Linked DNA regions of Aliidongia dinghuensis. The protein of the gene in region 1 interacts with the protein of each later gene in a pairwise test. Links are inferred from orthologs where the notes say so. Each region holds a gene or a part of one and is shown on either strand. Other genes may lie near its edges. The genes, in order: IEY58_RS30285 and def.

The links.
Region 2: the proteins of IEY58_RS30285 (region 1) and def interact in binary tests that used the Escherichia coli proteins (3 or more experiments, as listed by UniProt). The link is inferred for Aliidongia dinghuensis from one-to-one orthologs.

Annotation. Positions count from the first base shown.
Region 1 is NZ_BMJQ01000023.1:11,118-17,442, reverse strand. The notes cover bases 394-3,362. They hold IEY58_RS30285 (aspartate-semialdehyde dehydrogenase), read right to left. Parts: upstream 2,417-3,362; coding sequence 1,370-2,416; downstream 394-1,369. Other genes in these bases: IEY58_RS30275 (AraC family transcriptional regulator), read left to right, coding at 2,858-3,362; IEY58_RS30280 (DUF962 domain-containing protein), read left to right, coding at 2,496-2,849; IEY58_RS30290 (hypothetical protein), read right to left, coding at 394-1,096. Also shown: more of IEY58_RS30290, read right to left, coding at 1-393; more of IEY58_RS30275, read left to right, coding at 3,363-3,664; IEY58_RS30270 (methyltransferase domain-containing protein), read left to right, coding at 3,749-4,558; IEY58_RS30265 (autotransporter domain-containing protein), read right to left, coding at 4,628-6,325.
Region 2 is NZ_BMJQ01000003.1:77,441-89,967, reverse strand. Bases 4,010-6,792 are described here. They hold def (peptide deformylase), read right to left. Parts: upstream 5,772-6,792; coding sequence 5,247-5,771; downstream 4,010-5,246. Other genes in these bases: IEY58_RS06360 (DNA recombination protein RmuC), read left to right, coding at 5,916-6,792; fmt (methionyl-tRNA formyltransferase), read right to left, coding at 4,295-5,239; truA (tRNA pseudouridine(38-40) synthase TruA), read right to left, coding at 4,010-4,313. In the rest of the region: threonine-phosphate decarboxylase CobD, read left to right, coding at 1-190; IEY58_RS06395 (pyrimidine 5'-nucleotidase), read left to right, coding at 199-909; dapD (2,3,4,5-tetrahydropyridine-2,6-dicarboxylate N-succinyltransferase), read left to right, coding at 974-1,831; dapE (succinyl-diaminopimelate desuccinylase), read left to right, coding at 1,828-2,982; IEY58_RS06380 (hypothetical protein), read left to right, coding at 2,979-3,563; more of truA, read right to left, coding at 3,507-4,009; more of IEY58_RS06360, read left to right, coding at 6,793-7,313; IEY58_RS06355 (PaaI family thioesterase), read left to right, coding at 7,310-7,774; IEY58_RS06350 (pentapeptide repeat-containing protein), read left to right, coding at 8,035-9,276; IEY58_RS06345 (pentapeptide repeat-containing protein), read left to right, coding at 9,386-10,657; IEY58_RS06340 (MFS transporter), read right to left, coding at 10,629-11,906; IEY58_RS06335 (LysR substrate-binding domain-containing protein), read left to right, coding at 12,033-12,527. UniProt on the Escherichia coli protein: Removes the formyl group from the N-terminal Met of newly synthesized proteins. Requires at least a dipeptide for an efficient rate of reaction. N-terminal L-methionine is a prerequisite for activity but the enzyme has broad specificity at other positions.

The DNA.
Region 1 (6,325 bases):
CTCTACCGACAAGATATTTCCGCGGCGTCATGTAGTTACCACTCGAATCAAGGAGACTGCTATTTGGCGTCTGGTACCATGAATTAAGTTGCCAGTGTCGTAGAGTCGGGATGCTGACTAGGTTCTCGCCCGAGTTTATCAACTGCGTCGGTATTTCGCCGCTGCGCCCCGATGCCTGCTCGACGATGTGATGCACGTCGTAGCCGCGGCGCGCCGGGCCTTGGGCCGCCCGTTCGAGTTCGTCGAGCGGTTTCGGCGGGTCATTGTAGGCCCGGATATAGGGATAGTATTCATAGACCCATGCGGCGACCTGCGCCGCGTTCAGGGCTAGGCCGACCGGGCCGCCCGCTGCATCTTCGGCGGCTAGGATCACGGCGCGTTTCGCCGCCCAGCGCGCCAGCGCCTTGATGATCGGCCAGCGATAGGAGGCGCCGGGGTTCTCCGGCGGTACCGGCGGCGCGTCGTCGAAGAGCGGCGGGCCGCCATTGTGGCCGATGCCGGGGCGGTTCGGATCAGGACGCGGCACGCTCGACACCGACACGGCCGGCTTGTCGACCGGCCGAAACTGCCCGGGCCGGCCTTCATTCGCACCCGGCGGCCAGCGCGGATGCTTGTCGGAGTCCCAAACCCCCGCTTTGTCGAGCCAGTCGGCGGCCTCGGCGAAGCGGTCGAACATCGGTGCCAGGCCCAGAACGAAGTGCCGGTCCCAGAGCGGCATGCGTTTGGCGATCGGCGTGGCGGGCACGTCAATGCCGAGCCGGGCGGCGACCGCCCGCGCCAGCATGGCGCCCTCCGGCGACAAGGTGCCGGCCGGCGCACGGTCGAGGCTGGCTTGGGCGGCGGTCTCGTCGCCCACGGTCAGATATTCGGCGGCCCGCGCGACCTGCATCGGCACCGGCTGGCCGACGACTTCCGGCCCCATCAACTTACTCAGCCAAAAACGCAAGGCGTCGGGCGGGATCGGCCGGATGGTGCCGCCGCGCCGTTCGGTCAGCGGAATGCCCGGCCATAGCCAGACGGTTCCCGCCTTGGCGATGAGCAGCCAGTGCCGCGCCGGCGCACGACAAGGCGCCCGCGCGATCGAGAGGATCGGCATAAGAGGACTCTTCGGAATTTGGGCAAAAGAAAACCGCCGGAGGCGGGGCCAGCCGGCGGTTGGTTGCGGCGGGAAGCGCGCCTGGGCGCGCCTTCGCTATGTTCGGCTAGGAGACCGGATTAATTCGGAACGGTCAAGCGAATAGAACAAAAAAGGAACAAGCCTCGCGCCGCGCTCCGATTTGCGTCACAGATCGGTGGAGCGATGCCGGCGTAGGCTAAAGAGAGCGGAACCTGCGCAGTGGCTGGATGAGACTGGGCGAGGTGCTGCCGCTCAGCGCGCGCCCAGCCGCTTCTTCTCCGCCGGCTCCAGGTAATCCCGGTCCAACAGTTCCGCGATCTGCACCGCGTTCAAGGCCGCACCCTTGCGCAGATTGTCCGCCACGACCCAGAGCGTGAGGCCGTGCTTCACGGTCGGGTCCTTGCGGATGCGGGAGACGAACACAGCGTCCTCGCCGGCGCATTCCTGCGGGGTGACATAGCCCTCGTCGACCCGGTGGTCGATCACGGTGACGCCGGGGGCCGCCTTGAGCGCGGCGCGGGCGCGCTCGACCGAGATCTCGTCCTCGAACTCGACGTTGATCGCCTCGGCATGGCCGATGAACACCGGCACGCGCACGCAGGTGGCGCTCACCTGGATGTCGGGATCGAGGATCTTCCGCGTCTCGACCACCATCTTCCATTCTTCCTTGGTCGAGCCGTCTTCCATGAAGACGTCGATGTGCGGAATCACGTTGAAGGCGATACGCTTGGTGAACTGCTCCGGCTTGATCGGGTCGTTCACGTAGATGGCGCGGGTCTGGGTGAAGAGCTCGTCCATCGCCTCCTTGCCCTTGCCCGAGACCGACTGGTAGGTGGCGACGACCACCCGCTTGATGCGGGCGATGTCGTGCAGCGGCTTCAGCGCCACGACCATCTGGATGGTCGAGCAGTTCGGGTTGGCGATGATGTTGCGCTTGGTGTAGCGCGCGATCGCCTTGGGATTGACCTCGGGCACCACTAGCGGCACGTCCGGATCCATGCGGAACTGCGAGGTGTTGTCGATCACGACGGTGCCCGCGGCCGCGGCGCGCGGCGCATGCACGGCCGAAACCTTGGCGCCCGGCGAGAAGAGCGCGATGTCGATGCCCTTGAAGCTGAACGTGTCGAGCGCCTGGACCTTGAGCGTATCGTCCTCGCCCCACGACACTTCCGAGCCGATCGAGCGGGTGGAGGCGAGCGCCACCACGTCGTCGACCGGGAACTCGCGCTCGTGCAAGGTGGTCAGCATCTCGCGGCCGACATTGCCGGTGGCGCCGACGACGGCAACCCGATAGCCCATGACGAATTCCTCGACCCAGAATGACAAGAAGTGACACACTAAACGCGCCTCGCCGACGCGAAACAAGACGTGAGGAATCATGGCCGACCTGACCCACCGCGATGGGGCGCTCGACTATCACGCATTCTGGCTGCGCTACCTCCGGGCCCACGCGAAGCCGGAGACGCGCGCGCTGCACTATTGCGGCAGTCTCTTGGCCCTTGCTGCGGTCGTGCTCGCGATCGCGAGCGGGGCTTGGCTCTGGCTGATCGCAGCCCCGCTCCTGGGCTACGGCTTCGCCTGGACCGCCCATTTCGGCGTCGAGCACAACAAGCCCGAGACCTTCGGCCATCCGTTCTGGTCGCTCATGAGCGACTACCGCATGCTGGGCCTGTTCCTGACGGGCCGCCTTGGCCCGCACTTGGCCGCGGCCGGCGTGCGGCCCGGCGCGTGATGGGGCTCGTGAGCGCCCGCATCCATCGTGCCATCCAGCACCGCTCGCCGATCGTCGGGATCGAGGTGCTGAGCCTCACCTCGAACCTGGCCTTTCCGCGCCATGTCCATGATCATCTCGGCATCGGCGTCATCGCCGAGGGCGGGCATCGGTCCTGGAGCGACATCGGCGCCGTCGAGGCGGTGGCCGGCGAGATCATCATGGTCAATCCGGGCGAGATGCACGATGGCCTGCCGGTCGCCGGCCATATTCGCTCCTGGCGCATGCTGTGTTTCGAGCCGGATCTGGTCGCGCGCGAGTTGGCCGACGAGACGCCGCACCTGCCGGATGCAGTGCTGCCGATGGCGAGCGATCCCATGCTGGCGGCGCGGTTCCTGCGGCTGTTCGAACGCATGCGTGAGGCAGCGCCGGAAGCGCTTGCGGTCGAGGAAGGCGTGCTCGCGACCCTGATGCAGGTCATGCGCCGGCACGCGAGCCGGCCGATCGCGGTCGATCGCCGCTCGCCGGTCGTCGCCAAGGCGCAACGACGGATCGACGAGGCGCCGGAGCTGCCAGTGACATTGGCAGAGCTTGCCGCCCTTGCCGGCACCAGCCGGTTCCAGCTGCTGCGCGGCTTCGCGCGCGAGCTTGGCATCACGCCGCATGCCTATCTGGTGACGCGCCGGGTCGGGCTCGCGCGCCGGCTGATCAGGGCGGGCCATGCGCTCGCCGACGTCGCGGCCGCGGCCGGCTTCGCCGACCAGAGCCACCTGAACCGCGCCTTCGTGCGCCAATGCGGCGTCACACCCGGGCGCTATCGCGCGGCACTCGCCTGACCGCGCTGCAATTCTATCCAAGACCACGCGTCGGCCGCGGCGCCTAATCCCGCCCATCGACCAGCGGGGATGGAGCGGGCAAGATTGCGCGACGGCTATGTGCACGGCTACGCGCCGCGCGAGCAGCAGCGGCTGCAGGACCAGGCGCGTTCGCTCGCCGACCTGCTGCACCACGACACGGCCTATCCGGCCGGCGCCCGGGTGCTGGAGGTGGGGTGCGGCGTCGGCGCCCAGACCGTGACGCTCGCCCGGCGCAGCCCGGGGGCCGAGATCACCGCCGTCGACATCTCGGCCGTCTCGCTCGCCGAGGCTGAGCGGGCGGTCGAGGCGGCAGGCTTCGGCAACGTGCGCTTCCTCGAGGCCGATCTCTTCGACCTGCCGTTCGCGCCCGAAAGCTTCGACCATGTCTTTGCCTGCTTCGTGCTGGAGCATCTGGCCCAGCCGGCGGCGGCGCTCGAGCGCTTCATCCGGCTGGTGCGGCCGGGCGGGACCGTGACGGTGATCGAGGGCGACCATGGGCTCATCTGCTTCCATCCGGAGAGTGCGGCGGCCCGGGCGGCAATCGAGTGTCAGGCGGCGCTGCAGCGCGCGGTGGGCGGCGATGCCTTGATCGGCCGGCGGCTCTATCCGCTGCTCCGCGCGGCCGGGCTCGAAGCGGTGCGCGTGTCGCCGCGCATGGTCTATGTCGACGGCAGCCGGCCGGACCTGGCCGAGAGCTTCACGCGCGACACGTTCACCGCGATGATCGAGGGTGTCGCGACGCAAGCTGTCGAGGCCGGGCTCGCCGATGCTGCGCACTTTGCCGCCGGCGTCCGCGACCTGCACCGGACCGCCGAACCGGACGGCATGTTTACCTACACATTCTTCAAGGGCGTCGGCACCCGCCCGGCCTGAGGCGGGGCACATAGAAGAAACCGGCCGCCGGATCGCACCGGCGGCCGCTCTCTTGACCCGAAGCCTCGATCAGAAGCTAAGGCGCAGCTTCGCTGTCGCCTGATAGTCGTTGCCGTCGCTGCGGCTGGTCGTGGCGTTGAAGTCGACGAGCGCGCTCATGTTGGCGCCCATGCCGATGTCGACGCCGCCGCCGATGCGCACGGAGTCGCGCGCCGGCGTGTCGAGCAGTGTCGCGTTCGTCAGGAGCGGCTGCGAGACGAGGCGGGTAATGATGTCGCGCGGCCCATCCTTGAACTCGTGGTCGTAGGTCACGCGCAGGTGCGGCGACAGGCTGACCTCGCCGAAGCCGGCGGTGAAGGACAGCTGGCCGCCGAATGCGCCGACCAGCGTGTCGAAGTTCTGATGGTCGACCTGCTGGTTCATGCCGTCGGCGCCGCTTTCGCTGTAGCCGTCGATGCGGATGTTGGCGTAACGCACCTCGCCGACCGGGCCGAGATGGACGCCGCCCACATCGAAGACATAGCCGGTCTCGAACTTGAGGCCGGCCGTGCGGCCCTGGCTCGTCGCCGCCGCCACTTCGCCTACGACGAAGGTATTGCGGTTGAGCTTGCCCCAGCTGTCGCCGACATAGGTGCCACCAAGCGTGCCGTAGAAGCCGCCCTGGAAGTATGTGGCGTAGAGCGCGCCCTGGTAACTGTCGAGATCGGCCTCGCCCATGCTGCCGTGCAGGTCGCCCTTGGTCGTGCCATAGCCGAACAGGCCGCCCGCGACCAGGTTGGGCGTGATCCGATAGTCGAGGCCGGCATAGACATTGTCGGCAGTGTAGTTGAAGCCGGCCGCCGTTGTGCGGTCATCGCGCTTGCCCCAGCCGTGGGTGCCGGAGACGAAGGCGGCGAACGGCTTGTCCGGGTTGGCGATGCCACTGCCGCCGCCTGTGCCGCCGAGGTCGGAGAGGAGGAGCCCAGAAGCGCCGTCGCGCAGCGCCTGGGTGCGGCTGGTGATGGCGTCGAACGTGTTCTGGATGGCGATGATGGCGAGCTCGCCTTGCGCACCGACCACGGTCGGGGCATCGATCGTGGACGCGAAATATTGCGCGAGCAGCGCGTGGCTCTGTTCGGTCGGATGCACGCCATCCCAGAACAGGTACGGCAGCTTCTGCGCGACGCAGGCGGCGTTGAGCAGGCATTGCTGGGTCGTGTTGGTGACGCCGAACTTGGTCGGGTCGGCCAGCACCTGGGCGTTGAGCGCACTCACGTCCACGACGATGATGTTGACGTGGTACTGCGCCTGCAAAGCGGCGAGTGCGGTCGGCAGCAGCTGGTTGTGGATCGTCGAGATCTGGGTCGCGGTCGCCGAGTTGGTCGGACTGGTATTAAAGTCCGGCGTGGCACCCAGATTCGGCAAGTTCGGCACGACGAAATTGGTGACGCCGGCCTGGGCGAGGCGCGTCACGTCGGCCACGATATTGCCAACGGTCGTGTTGACCTGCGTCTGCAAGGCCGCCGTCTGCTGGGAGGTCGGCAGGGCTTGGATGCCGGGCAGCGCGCCAAAATAGTCGTTGGCGCCGGCCCAGACGACGGTCAGATCGCGGGCGCCAGGGTGCGGATTGGTCGCGAGATAACGGTCGATCTCCTGCGACACGCCGGCATTGGGCAGGCCGCCGATATTGCCGGTGCCGGCCTGGGCGCCGCCGATGGCGTAGTCGGTGAAGTTCCCCGCCGGGACGCTGAGCAGCCCGTTCAGGTACTCGGCATAGACCGGCCCGTT
Region 2 (12,527 bases), on another replicon or contig:
GCCTGCCGGCGGCACCGATCTCTTCCGGCTGGCGCGGTTTGCCGACGCCGGGCCGCTCGCCGACCGGCTCGGCCGGCACCATATCCTCGTCCGCCGCTTCATCGACCGGCCCGACCGGCTGCGCTTCGGCCTGCCGCCCGATGCGGCGGCTGAAGCCCGGCTCGTCGCCGCCCTTTGCAACAAGGATTGATCCCCGCGATGCCGCTGCCCCCACATGAGATCGAGGCCTGGGTGTTCGATCTCGACAACACGCTCTACCCGGCTGGATCGAACCTGTTCGCGCAGATCGCGGAGCGCATGAGCGAGTACATCATGCGGCTGCTCGGCGTCGACGCCGAGGCGGCGCTGGCCGAGCGCAAGCGCCTGTTCCAGGCCTATGGCACGACCATGCGCGGGCTCATGACCGAACATGCAATCGACCCGCATTCGTTTCTCGCCCATGTCCACGACATCGACCTCACGGTGATCGAGCCGGCGCCGGCGCTCGATGCGGCGCTCGACGGCCTGTCGGGCCGAAAGCTCGTCTTCACCAACGGCTCCGTCCGGCATGCCGAGCGCGTGCTGGAACGGCTCGGCATCGCCCGGCATTTCGAGGTGCTGTTCGACATCGCCGCCGCCGAGTTCCAGCCGAAGCCGCACCCGAGCGGCTATCAGAAGCTGATCGATCTGCATGCCGTGGTGCCGGCCCGGGCGGCCATGGTCGAAGACATGGCACGCAACCTGGAACCGGCGGCAGCACTCGGCATGCTGACGCTCTGGGTGCGCTCGCCGCTCGACTGGCAGCGGGAAGGGGCGGACGAGCCCTATGTGCATTACCAGACCGATGATCTGACCGGCTGGCTCGAGACCCACGGCCGCGGCTCTGGTGCGGCGCCAGATCGGGGTGGGCCTGCGTCGCGGCCGGGTTGACAGGCGCGCCGGCCGGCCGCCATGGTTTCGCCCTCCCTCATCGCAACAGTCAAGATTGACCGCCATGACCGCGCACCTGCTTGAAGCCGCCATCGATGCGGCCTGGGAAGCCCGCGACACGATCTCGCCTGCCACGACCGGCGACGTCGCCGATGCCATCCGCAAGGCACTCGAGCTCCTCGACAATGGCGAGGCGCGCGTCGCCGAGCCGGTCGACGGCGGCTGGAAGGTCAATCAGTGGCTGAAGAAGGCGGTGCTGCTGTCGTTCCGCCTGCAGGCCAACGTGATCATGCCGGGTGGCGCCAGCGACCCGAGCCTGGGCCAGGGCGTCTGGTGGGACAAGGTGCCCTCCAAGTTCGCCGGCTGGTCGGCGCAGCGCTTCGAGGCGGCGGGCTTCCGCTGCGTGCCGGGCTCGGTCGTGCGCCAGTCCGCCTATATCGCGCCGAACGTCATCCTCATGCCGAGCTTCGTCAATGTCGGCGCCTATGTTGGCAGCGGCACGATGGTCGACACCTGGGCCACCGTCGGCTCCTGCGCCCAGGTCGGCCGCAACGTCCATCTGTCGGGCGGCGTCGGCTTGGGCGGCGTCTTGGAGCCGCTGCAGGCCGATCCGGTCATCATCGAGGATGACTGCTTCATCGGCGCGCGCAGCGAGGTGGTCGAAGGCGTGCGCGTCGAGCGTGGCTCCGTGCTCTCCATGGGCGTGTTCATCAGCGCGTCGACCAAGATCATCGACCGGACGACCGGCGAGGTCTTCATCGGCCGCGTGCCGGCCTATTCGGTCGTGGTGCCGGGCTCGCTCCCCGGCAAGCCGCTGCCCGACGGCTCGCCCGGCCCGAACCTCGCCTGCGCGGTGATCGTGAAGCGGGTCGACGCCCAGACCCGCTCCAAGACCTCGATCAACGAGCTGCTGCGGGCATGAGCCAGGCGCTCGATCCGGTCGGCCTCGCCGCCGACCTGATCCGCCGGCCGAGCGTCACGCCGGCCGACGCCGGCGCGCTCGATGTGCTGGCGTCGGCGCTCGAAGGCGTGGGCTTCACCTGCACGCGGCTGCCGTTCAGCGAGCCCGGCACGCCCGACATTCTGAACCTGTTCGCCAAGATCGGCACCGGCGGACGGCATTTCTGCTTCGCCGGCCATACGGACGTGGTGCCGGCCGGCGATCCCCAGTCCTGGAGCGTCGATCCGTTTGGCGGCGTGGTCCGCGACGGCTTGCTCTTGGGCCGCGGGGCTGCCGACATGAAGGGGGCGATCGCCTGCTTCGCAGCGGCTGCTGCCCAATTCGTGGCGAAGCGAGGCGCCGATTTCGGCGGGACGATCAGCCTGCTCATCACCGGCGACGAGGAAGGGCCGGGGATCAACGGCACGGTCAAGATGCTGGACTGGCTCGAGGCCCGGGGCGAGACGCTCGACGCCTGCGTGGTGGGCGAGCCGACCAACGCCCGAATGCTCGGCGACATGGTCAAGATCGGCCGGCGCGGCAGCCTGACCGGGCATCTGACGGTCCAAGGCATCGGTGGCCATACCGCCTATCCGCACCTGGCCGACAACGCCGCCCATCGGCTCGTCGCCATGCTGACGGCGCTTATCGCGCAGCCGCTCGACCAGGGCACGGAGCATTTCCAGGCCTCGACCCTGCAGATCTCGACCATCGACGTCGGCAATCCCGCGACCAACGTCATTCCGGCGACGGCGCGCGCCAGCTTCAACATCCGCTTCAACGACGGTTGGAGCGGCGCCGGGCTCGAGGAATGGCTCCGGCGCACGCTCGACGGCGTCGGCGGCCACTATGAGCTCGAGGTCAAGGTCAGCGGCGAATCCTTCCTGACGCCGCCCGGCGCCGTCGCAGCTCTCATCGCCGACGCGGCCGAAGCGGAAATCGGACGGCGGCCCGAGTACAGCACAACCGGCGGCACGTCGGACGCGCGCTTCATCCGGCGCCTCTGCCCGGTCGCGGAGTTCGGCCTGGTCGGCCTCACCATGCACAAGGCCGACGAGGCGGTGCCGGTCGCCGACATCGCGGTGCTGACGCGGATCTATCTGGGCGTGCTCGAGCGCTTCTTCGCCGGATGAACCCGCCCGACGCTGCGCCGGTCCGATCCGAAACCGTCCGCTCGCTCGCCGGCGCGCTGCGCTTCCTGAAGTTCGACCTGCGCGCGATTGCCGCGTTCGATCCCTCGACCGGAGCGGCGATCCGGTCGTTCATGGCGGCGCTTTATGGCGTGCCGATCTATGCCGGCCTGCTGGCGCTCGACCTGCTGCAGGCCGAGAAGCAACCCGCCGACCTCGGGGTCTACGCGCTCGTCCAGTTGATCGCCTATATCGCCCGCACGGCGGCCTTTCCGCTGGCCGTCCTGGGGCTGGCGCGCATCCTCGGGCATGTCGAGCAATGGCCGCTGTTCGTCACGGCGATGAACTGGTTCGGCCTCGTGCAGATCACCGTGCAGCTGGCCGCCACCATTCTCGATCAATCCGGCATCCTGGGGGCCACCGGGTCGGTGCTGGCCCAGGTCGTGCTGCTCTATCTGCTGACGGCCGAGGCCTTCGTCGCTTGGGCAGCGCTCAGCGCGCCGGCGCTCGCCGGCTTCGCCGTCGTGCTACTCGACATCGTCATCGGTGTCGGTATCGACAAGATCGCGACTTTCCTGCTCTAGCATCGCCTCCGCGGGATATCCGACCCGCGTCAGGTAGAGCCCGTCCGGCGGTGCCGTCGGGCCCGCAGCCGACCGGTCGCGCGCGTCGAGCGCCCGCTTGACGTCGTCGGGCCGCCATTGGCCGGCCCCCACCAGCTTCAACGTGCCGACGATGTTGCGCACCTGGTGATGCAGGAACGAGCGCGCCTCGGGCACGATCCGGATCTCGTCGCCGACGCGGCTGATCGCGAGGCGGTCGAGCGTCTTCATCGGCGATTTCGCCTGGCACTCCGCGGCACGGAAGCTGGTGAAATCATGATGGCCGATGAGATGGGCGGCGCCCTCTATCATGGCATCGACGTCGAGCGCCACCGGCACGTGCCAGACATGGTTCCGTTCGACGGCCGGCGGCGCCCGACGATTGAGGATGCGGTAGAGATAGGCCCGATGATTGGCCGAGAGCCGGGCGTGGAACGTGTCAGGCACGCGCTCGGCCGCGATGACGGCGACGGCGGCCGGCTTCACGTGATGATTGATGGCACTCATCACGACGTAGGGGCGATAGTCGCGCTCCAGGTCGACATGGGCGACCTGGCCGGTCGCATGCACCCCGGCATCGGTCCGCCCGGCGCCCTGCACGAAGGCACAGGCACCGCTGAAGCGCTCGACTGCGGTTTCCAGGATCTCCTGGACCGACGGGCCCATCGGCTGGCGTTGCCAGCCGAGCAGGCCAGTGCCGTCGTACTCGATGGTCAGTTTGTAGCGGGGCACGGCAGCACCTCGCCCGCTGCAATCCGGGTGCCGTTCAGGAACGCGCGCCGCTCGACCGGCGCGCGGCCCGGCCGCTGCAGCAGGGTGGGTCTCAGCACGCCCGTGCCGCAGGCGATGCCCAGATCATCGTCGATTACGGTGCTGGGCGCGCCGTCACCGGCCTCCGGCTGGGCTGCCAGCACCTTGATGCGCTCGCCCTGATGCTCGAACCAGACGCCGGGCCAGGGATTGAGCGCGCGGATCTTGCGGTCGAGCGCGGCGGCATCCTCGCGGAAGTCGAGCGCGCCCTCCTCGCGGGTGAGCTTCGCCGCGTAGGTAACGCCGTCCTCCGGCTGCGGTTCGGGTACGAGCGTGCCGGCCGCCACGCCATCGAGCGCCGGCACGATCAGCTCGGCGCCGAGGGCCGCGAGGGCATCGTGCAGGCTCTCGGCCGTCGTTTCAGGGCCGATCGGCACGGTGCCCCTCAAGAGCATGGCGCCGGTGTCGAGCCCGACGTCCATCTGCATGATCGTGATGCCCGTCGCCGGATCGCCGGCCATGATGGCGCGCTGGATGGGTGCTGCCCCGCGCCAGCGCGGCAAGAGCGAGCCATGGACGTTGAGGCAGCCGAGCCGCGGCGCCTCCAGGATCGCGCGCGGCAGGATCAGGCCGTAGGCCGCGACCACGGCAGCATCGAGCCCGAGTGCCGCGAATGCTGCCTTCTCCTCCTCGGGCTTGAACGAGACCGGATGCCGGACCGGCAGGCCCAGCGCCTCCGCGCGGGCCTGGACCGGCGAGGGCTGCGTCTTGTGGCCCCGGCCGGTCGGGCGCGGCGGCTGGCAATAGACGGCTGCGATCTCGTACCCGGCCCGGACGAGCCCCCCCAGCACCGGGACGGCGAAATCCGGCGTACCCATGAAGGCGAGGCGGAGCGGGGTGCTGACCATCGTCGGCTTACTCGCCGTCTTCGGCCTTCTGCTTCTTCAGCTTGGCGAGCTTGCGCATGATCATGTTGCGCTTCAGCGCCGATAGGTAGTCGACGAACAGCACGCCGTTCAGGTGATCGATCTCGTGCTGCACGCAGGTCGCGAGCAGGCCGTCGGCCTCGAGCTCCTGGCGCTTGCCGTCCCGGTCGAGGTAGCGGACCTTGACCTCGGCCGGCCGCGTGATGTCGGCATATTGCTCCGGCAGCGACAGGCAGCCCTCGTTGTAGGTCGAGAGTTCGTCCGACTGCCAGAAGACCTCGGGGTTGGCCATGCCCATCGGCCGCGGCGGCTCGCCCTCGCGCGCCACGTCCAGCACCAGCACGCGCTGCAGCACGCCCACCTGGTTGGCCGCGAGCCCGATGCCGGGGGCGGCGTACATCGTCTCCAGCATGTCGTCCATCAGGCGGCGGATCGAGTCGTCGACCTGCTCGATCGGCTTTGCCTTCGCCTTCAAGACGGGATCGGGAGCAAGGACGATGGGCAACTTGGCCATGGAAAGTCGGACTCGTTGGGATTGCTGGACTTCTGTCGGCAGAGGTATGGCTTTCGCCGGTTTGGGTCAAGCAGCCGCTGTCGCGGCCGCCCGCACGGCTGCTATCGTCCGCCGACAGAACGATCGGAGCGGGACCAAGGAACGATGGACGGGCTGACGGTGGCGATCGCCGCGATCGCCGGATTGGCGCTGGGCTTCCTCGCGGCGCTGTGGCGCGGCGGACGGGCGCGGGCGGCGCTGGAGGCGTCGCTCGGCGAGGCGCGTGCCGCGGCGGAGATCGCCGAGAGCCGCCGGCTCGACCTGCAGGCGGCGCTCGATCGCGCTCACGAGGGCGAGGCCTCAGCACGCGCCGCGGCGCATCGGGCCGAGACCGACGCGGCCCTCGCGCGTCAGCAGGCCGAGAGCATCCGCCAGCAGATGGCTGACTGGGAGAAGACGCGGACCGAGTTCCTGGAGACGACGAAGGCCGGCGTGTTCCAGACGGCGCAGCAGATATCGAGCAAGCTGCTCGAGGACCACAAGCGCGAGACGGCCGAGGCGAAGCTGGCGGCCGAGAAGCAGCTGGCCCAGACGACGGCGGCGCTCCGGCAGGAGGTGCAGGCGCTGGGCGACGGCGTCTCGCAGCTGAAGGGCCAGGTGACCGAGAAGGCGCAGATGATCGACACGATCCAGCGCGCGCTCTCGAGCCCGGGCGGTGCCGGCTACTTCGCCGAGATCGGCCTCGCCAACACGCTGAAATCCTTCGGGCTCGAGCAGGGGCGGGACTTCGTGCTGCAGCAGACCGTCTATGGCGCCGAGGCCGAGCGCAAGCTCAGGCCCGACGCCATCGTCTTCCTGCCGGGCGACGCGGTGCTGGTGATCGATTCCAAGGCGTCGAAGCATCTCCTCGACCTGGCCGAGGCGGAGGGGACGGCCGGCGAGGCGGTGGCCTATCAGAGCCTCGCCCGCACCATGAACCAGCATCTCAAGGACCTGGCCGACAAGGATTATCGCGGCGCCGTGCAGTCGGGCTTCCGCAAGTCAGGCCGCGAGGGCGAGGTGAGCCGCGTGCTCTCGGTCATGTATCTGCCGAACGAGGCGGCGATCGAGAAGCTGGGTCGGGCCGATCCCGACTTCGCGCGCAAGGCCGCGGACGTGCAGATCATTCCGGCAGGTCCCTCAGGCCTCGCCTGCATTATCGGCTTCGCCGCGGTCGAGATCAGCCTGATGCGCCAGATCGAAAACCAGGCGCGCATCGTCGGTGCCGCGGAAAAGCTGCTCGAGAGCCTGTCGGTCGCGGTCGGTCACGCAGCCTCGGTCGGGCGCGGCATCAAGCAGGCGGCGGACGGCTTCGCCAAGCTGACCGGCACGCTCAACGGGCGCCTGCTGCCCCGCGCGCGGCAGATGCAGCAGCTGGGACTCCGGCCCGGCAAGCCGGTGCCGGGCAATCTCGGCGCCTATCAGGTGGTCGATGCCGGCGCCGACAGTCTGATCGAGGGCGAGGCGCTCGACCTCGCCGAGGACGCAGCGCTCATCGCGCCGAACGGGAGCAGCAAGCCATGACGGAGCGGCGGTCCTTCGCCCCGCGCGACCCGGACTTCGCGGCGCGCGTCACCGCGAGCTTCGAGCGCCAGGGCATCATGGCGCATCTGGGCGCACGCCTCTCCCGCATCGAGCCGGGCTTCTGCGAGATCGTGCTGCCCTATCGCCCGGAGCTCAGCCAGCAGCACGGCTATTTCCACGCGGGCGTCACCGGCACGATCGCCGATTCAGCGGGCGGCTATGCCGGGTTCACCCTGTTCCCGGCGGCAAGCTCGGTCCTGACCGTCGAGTTCAAGATCAACCTGCTGGCGCCGGCCGACGGCGATCTGCTGATCGCGACTGGCCGGGTCATCCGCTCCGGCCGGACGCTCACGGTTTGCGAGCTCGAGGTCGAAGTCGAGAAGGACGGCCGCCGCACCGCCTGCGCCCACGGGCTGCAGACGCTGATCACGGTCACGGACCGGCCCGATCATCCGGGCTGATCGGGTCCCGTTCAGCCGGGTTGCTCCAATTGAGTTGGATTCAATGCCGATCGTATTTGTGCGATGTTGATTCGATAAAGTATTTGCCTATAGCTCGCAAATATCGGAAATTTTATACGTACTTTGCTGCTCGGGTTTGCTCTGCAAGCGTCGGAGTTCGTTTTGCCGCACTTTGAAGAGAATTCTGCCCGCTTCTCGTGGGGTTCCGAGCGCTCGCCGGCTCAGTCCCCCGGCGGATGCCGCTGTTCCGCGAGGACGCGATGAAATCCGCCGATCTGCTGCAAGCGATCTCGGAGCATCGGCTCTACCTGGATGGCAAGCCGCACGGCCGGCTCCTCAATCTCAAGGGCGCCGCCCTTTCCGGGACTGATCTGTCAAAGCAGCGCCTGCAGTTCGCGCATCTCGCCGGCGCCGATCTCAGCCTCGCGATCCTGTCGCGCAGCAGCATCGACAATGCCGACCTGGGTGGTGCCAATCTCGCGGGGGCCAATCTCTCCCATGCCACGCTGGTCGGTGCCGATTTGCGCGGCGCCAACCTGCGCAAGGCCAATCTCCAAGGAGCCAATCTCGAGCAGGCCGACCTCGGGCCGGGGCAGGGCGTGATCCTCGTCGGCGGCGAGCGACGGGTGCGCGAGGCGCCGGCCGACCTGACGGGCGCCAACCTGCGGGGGACGCGGCTCGTGAGCGTCAAGGCGCCCGGGGCCAACTTCGGCTATGCGAACCTGACGGACGCCGATCTGGCGGGTGCCATGCTCGACGGCGCCAACCTGACCGGTACGGACCTTACGCGGGCGAATTTCACCGGCGCCTCGCTCCGGGCGACGCTGCTCAACAACGCGCGGGTCGATGCGGCGCGCTTCGACGGCGCCGATCTCCGGCGCGCCGAGCTGCGTAACGTCGACCTCGGCAAGGCGTCGTGCCAGGGCGTCGTCCTGAACGACGGCGAGCCGCCGCTCGACGACGAGAGCTTCCGGCTCCGGCTGTCCCAGCACATCGAATGGATCGTGACGAACGGCGTCGGCGGGCGCCGGCTTGATCTCAGCGGCGCGTCGCTCGCCGGCTTCAATCTCGCGCGGGCCGATCTTTCAGGCGCGAAGCTCACGGATTGCGACCTCTCCGGCGCCGACCTGCGCGGCGCCAAGCTCTGTCTGGCACAGCTCGACAAGGCGCGTCTGCGCGACTGTCAGCTGGCCGGTGCTGACCTGTCGGGCGCCTCGCTCGCCAAGGCCGATCTTGCCGGCGCCAGGCTCAACGGGGCGAGGCTCGGGCCGATGCCGATCCGCGGCACCGATGGCCGCTCGACCGGGCGGGATTGGCCGGCCGACCTGCGCGGGGCGAGCCTCGTACGGGCCGACCTCGGCGGCGCCGATCTGCGCCGTGCCCGGCTCGAGGGTGCCGACTTTACGGCGGCGGACCTGACGACCGCCGACCTGCGCGGCAGCGATTATATGAACGCGGTGCTCGGTGGCGCGAAACTGACCGGCGCCAGCTACGAAACGTGACGCGGCAATGCGGGGCGCGGGTCGCCTGGGCCTGCCGCGACCGAGGGCGGGGGTGAGGCGGTGGCCACTGGCGAGAGCGCCCACCGGCTCCTAGACTGCGCGAGACCCAATGACGGCGGCTCCTGTGGTCCCGGTTGATCTCGTTCCTGCGCTCGCCGCGCACCGGCTCATTCTCGAAGGGCGGCCGAACGGCCAGCGCCTGTCGATGCGGGGCGTCACGCTCACGGGCACCGATCTCGAGCGGCAGCGCCTGAGCCTGGCCATGCTTGCCGGTGCCGATCTCAGCCACGCGCGCCTTGCCCGCAGCTTCCTCGATGGGGCCGACCTGTTCGGTGCCAACCTGACCGGGGCCGATCTGACCGAGGCGACGATGATCGGCGCCGATCTGCGTGGCGCCACGCTCGCCAAGGCGCGGTTGCGCGGCACCAATCTCGAACGCGCCGATCTCCGGCCGGGCCAGCTCGTCGTCTGGCTGTCGACCCGACAGGTGTCGCGCAGCCAGTCCGCCGTGCTCGCCGGTGCCGATCTCAGCCGCGCCAAGCTCGTCGAGGCCGATCTGTCGCTGGCCGACCTCACGGGTGCCAACCTGCGCGGCGCCAATTTCCACAACACGATGCTGTTTGCGGCCAACCTGAACGGTGCCGACCTCAGCGGCGCCAATTTCGGGCGGGCGCGGCTCAAAGGGGCGCTGCTCAACAATTGCCGGATCGAGGGTGCGGATTTTCGCGGCGCCGACTTGCGCCAGGCGAAGCTGCGCAACACCGACCTGTCGGCGGCCCTCCTCGACGGCGCGCAGATCTCGGACGAGAGCAGCCGCGACCGGCGCGAGCCGCTGTCGGCGGTGCTCAAGGAGCTGCTGACGCTGCATCGCGAATGGATCGCGACCAACGGTGCCGCAGGCGCGCGGCTCGACCAGTCCAAGGCGGCACTGCACGGCACGAGCCTCGCCGGGTTCGATCTGTCCGGCGCGTGCTTTTCCGAGGCCGATCTGACGCTGGCCGATCTTGCCGACGCAAAGCTGTGCCTCGCTCAGTTCGATGGGGCGCGGCTCGGCCGCGCGCAGCTGACGGGTGCCGACCTGTCGGGCGCCAATCTGGCGGGCGCGGTACTCGACTTGGCCCACATGGCTGGGGCCAAGCTCGGCCCGATGGCGCTCCTCACGCCGGAAGGCAGGCCCGCCGGCCGCGACTGGCCGGTCGACTTGCGCGGGGCCTCGCTCAGAGGCGCCGATCTCCGCGGCGCGGACCTGCGCGGCGTGCGGCTCGAGGGCACCACGTTCGAGGGCGCCAATCTCGCTGGCGCCGACCTGCGCGGCGCCGACGTGCGGCAGGCCAATTTCACGGATGCTTCGCTCACGGGCGTGCTCCGCGATCACGGCTGACGGCGCCCGGGAAAGCCTGCGGGGGAAAGACGGCGGATGCCGCGAGCGCCGAGCCCGCGGCCGCGATCCACACGGTGGGCCAGGCACTCCATGCCAGCAGCACGGGGATGGCGAGCGGCGTCAGGAACAGGGTGAGGAAAGCGAAGCTGTTGCCGAGCGCCAGCGCGGTGCCGGCCCGGGCGGCGCCAGCCAGGCTCGCAAGCTCGGTAAAGGCGATGCCGTTCCAGGCCGAGGCGATCACGCCGCCGAAAGTCAGCAGGCTCACGCTCCACCACCACGCTGCGGGCCCAAGCGTCGCTGTGAGCAGGCCGAGGCTGAGGAATAGGCCGGCGCTCGCAAGCGCGCAGCCACGCAGGTAGGCGCGCCGGTTGCGGCGGCGGTCGGTCCAATGGCCGCTCCAGACCCGGAGGATGCCGGCGCCGACCTGGACCACGACGAGCGCACCGCTGGTGACGGCCACGCCGACCCCGGCGAAATCATGAAGGAAGATCGCGCCGAAGGTCAGCACTGCGAGCTGCGGCACGCAGAGCAGGCCGATGCCAGTCGCCACCCGCCAGATGGCGGTACTGCGGAGCGGCCCTGACCCCGCCATGCTCGGGTCACCGGCGGCCGCAGCCTCGACCGGAGGTTCGCCGAGCCAGCGTGCTGCCGCCAGGGTGGCGAGGGCGCAGAGGCCTGCAAGCCCGCCAAAGACCACGGCAAAGCCGTGGGTCGCGGCGAGCGGTGGCAGCACGAGCGCGCCGAGCCCGCCGCCGGCCGGCAAGGCGGTCTGCCGGATGCTCATGGCGAGGCCGCGCTCGCCTTCGCGGAACCAGGCCATGACCGCGCGGCCACTCGAGCCGTTGACGCTGCCACCCAGGAGACCGACCAGCAGCATGCCGGCGGCGAGCAGGCCCCTCGGCGGCGCAGCGCCCGGCGAGGGGGCGGCCACGAGCGCCATCATCGCCAGGGCCAGCGCCGTGGTGCCGAGGCCCAAGAGCAGCACGCGCCGATCGCCCCAGCGATCGGTCAGCAAGCCCCAAGGCAGCTCGCTCAGCGCAATGCCCAGCCCAAGCAGCCCCAGCACGAGGCCGAGCAACGCGTTGTTCAGATCGTAGGCCGCGCGCATGAACACGGCGGTGGTCGGCAGGCCGGAAAAGGCGGCAGCGAAGCTCGCATTGGCGGCAACGCCGACCGCCAGCACCTTCCAGCGGTGCCGGCGGTCAGCTCTGGCCTTGGGCGAAGCGGGACCAAGAACGGTCGCGGACATGGGGGCTGGCTCCTGATCCAGGGACAGGCGGCCGAACCGCCTTGATTCCCCGACCGTGCCGCGCCATCATCGTCCTGAAAATTTGAAAGTTTTTCACGAATAGTTCTGATTTTCAGGATGATATCCATGCGGCAGACCACGTTCGATCTCGATGTGCTGCGCAGCTTCCTGACCGGCATGGAGCTTGGCAGCTTCGCCAAGGCGGCCGACCGGCTGAATCGCTCGACCTCGGCCATCAGCGCACAGCTGCGCAAGCTCGAGGACCAGGCGGGGACGGCGATCTTCCGCAAGGCGGGGCGCGGCCTGGTGTTGACCGAGGCCGGCGAGACCCTGCTGGGTTACGCCCGCCGCCTGATCGAGCTCAACGACGAGGCGGCGACGGCGGTGCGGGGCGTCGATCTCGCCGGCTGGGTCCGGCTGGGCGTGCAGGAGGATTTCGGCGAGTTCCTGCTGCCGGATGTGCTGGCTCGCTTCGCGCGCGCCCATCCCAAGGTCCGGATCGAGGCGCGGGTCGCACGCAATGCCGAGCTGTTGGACCGGGTCACGGCCGGCCGGCTCGACCTGGTGCTGGCCTGGGGCGACGGCACGGACGCACCCCACGGCACGCGCATCGCCGATCTG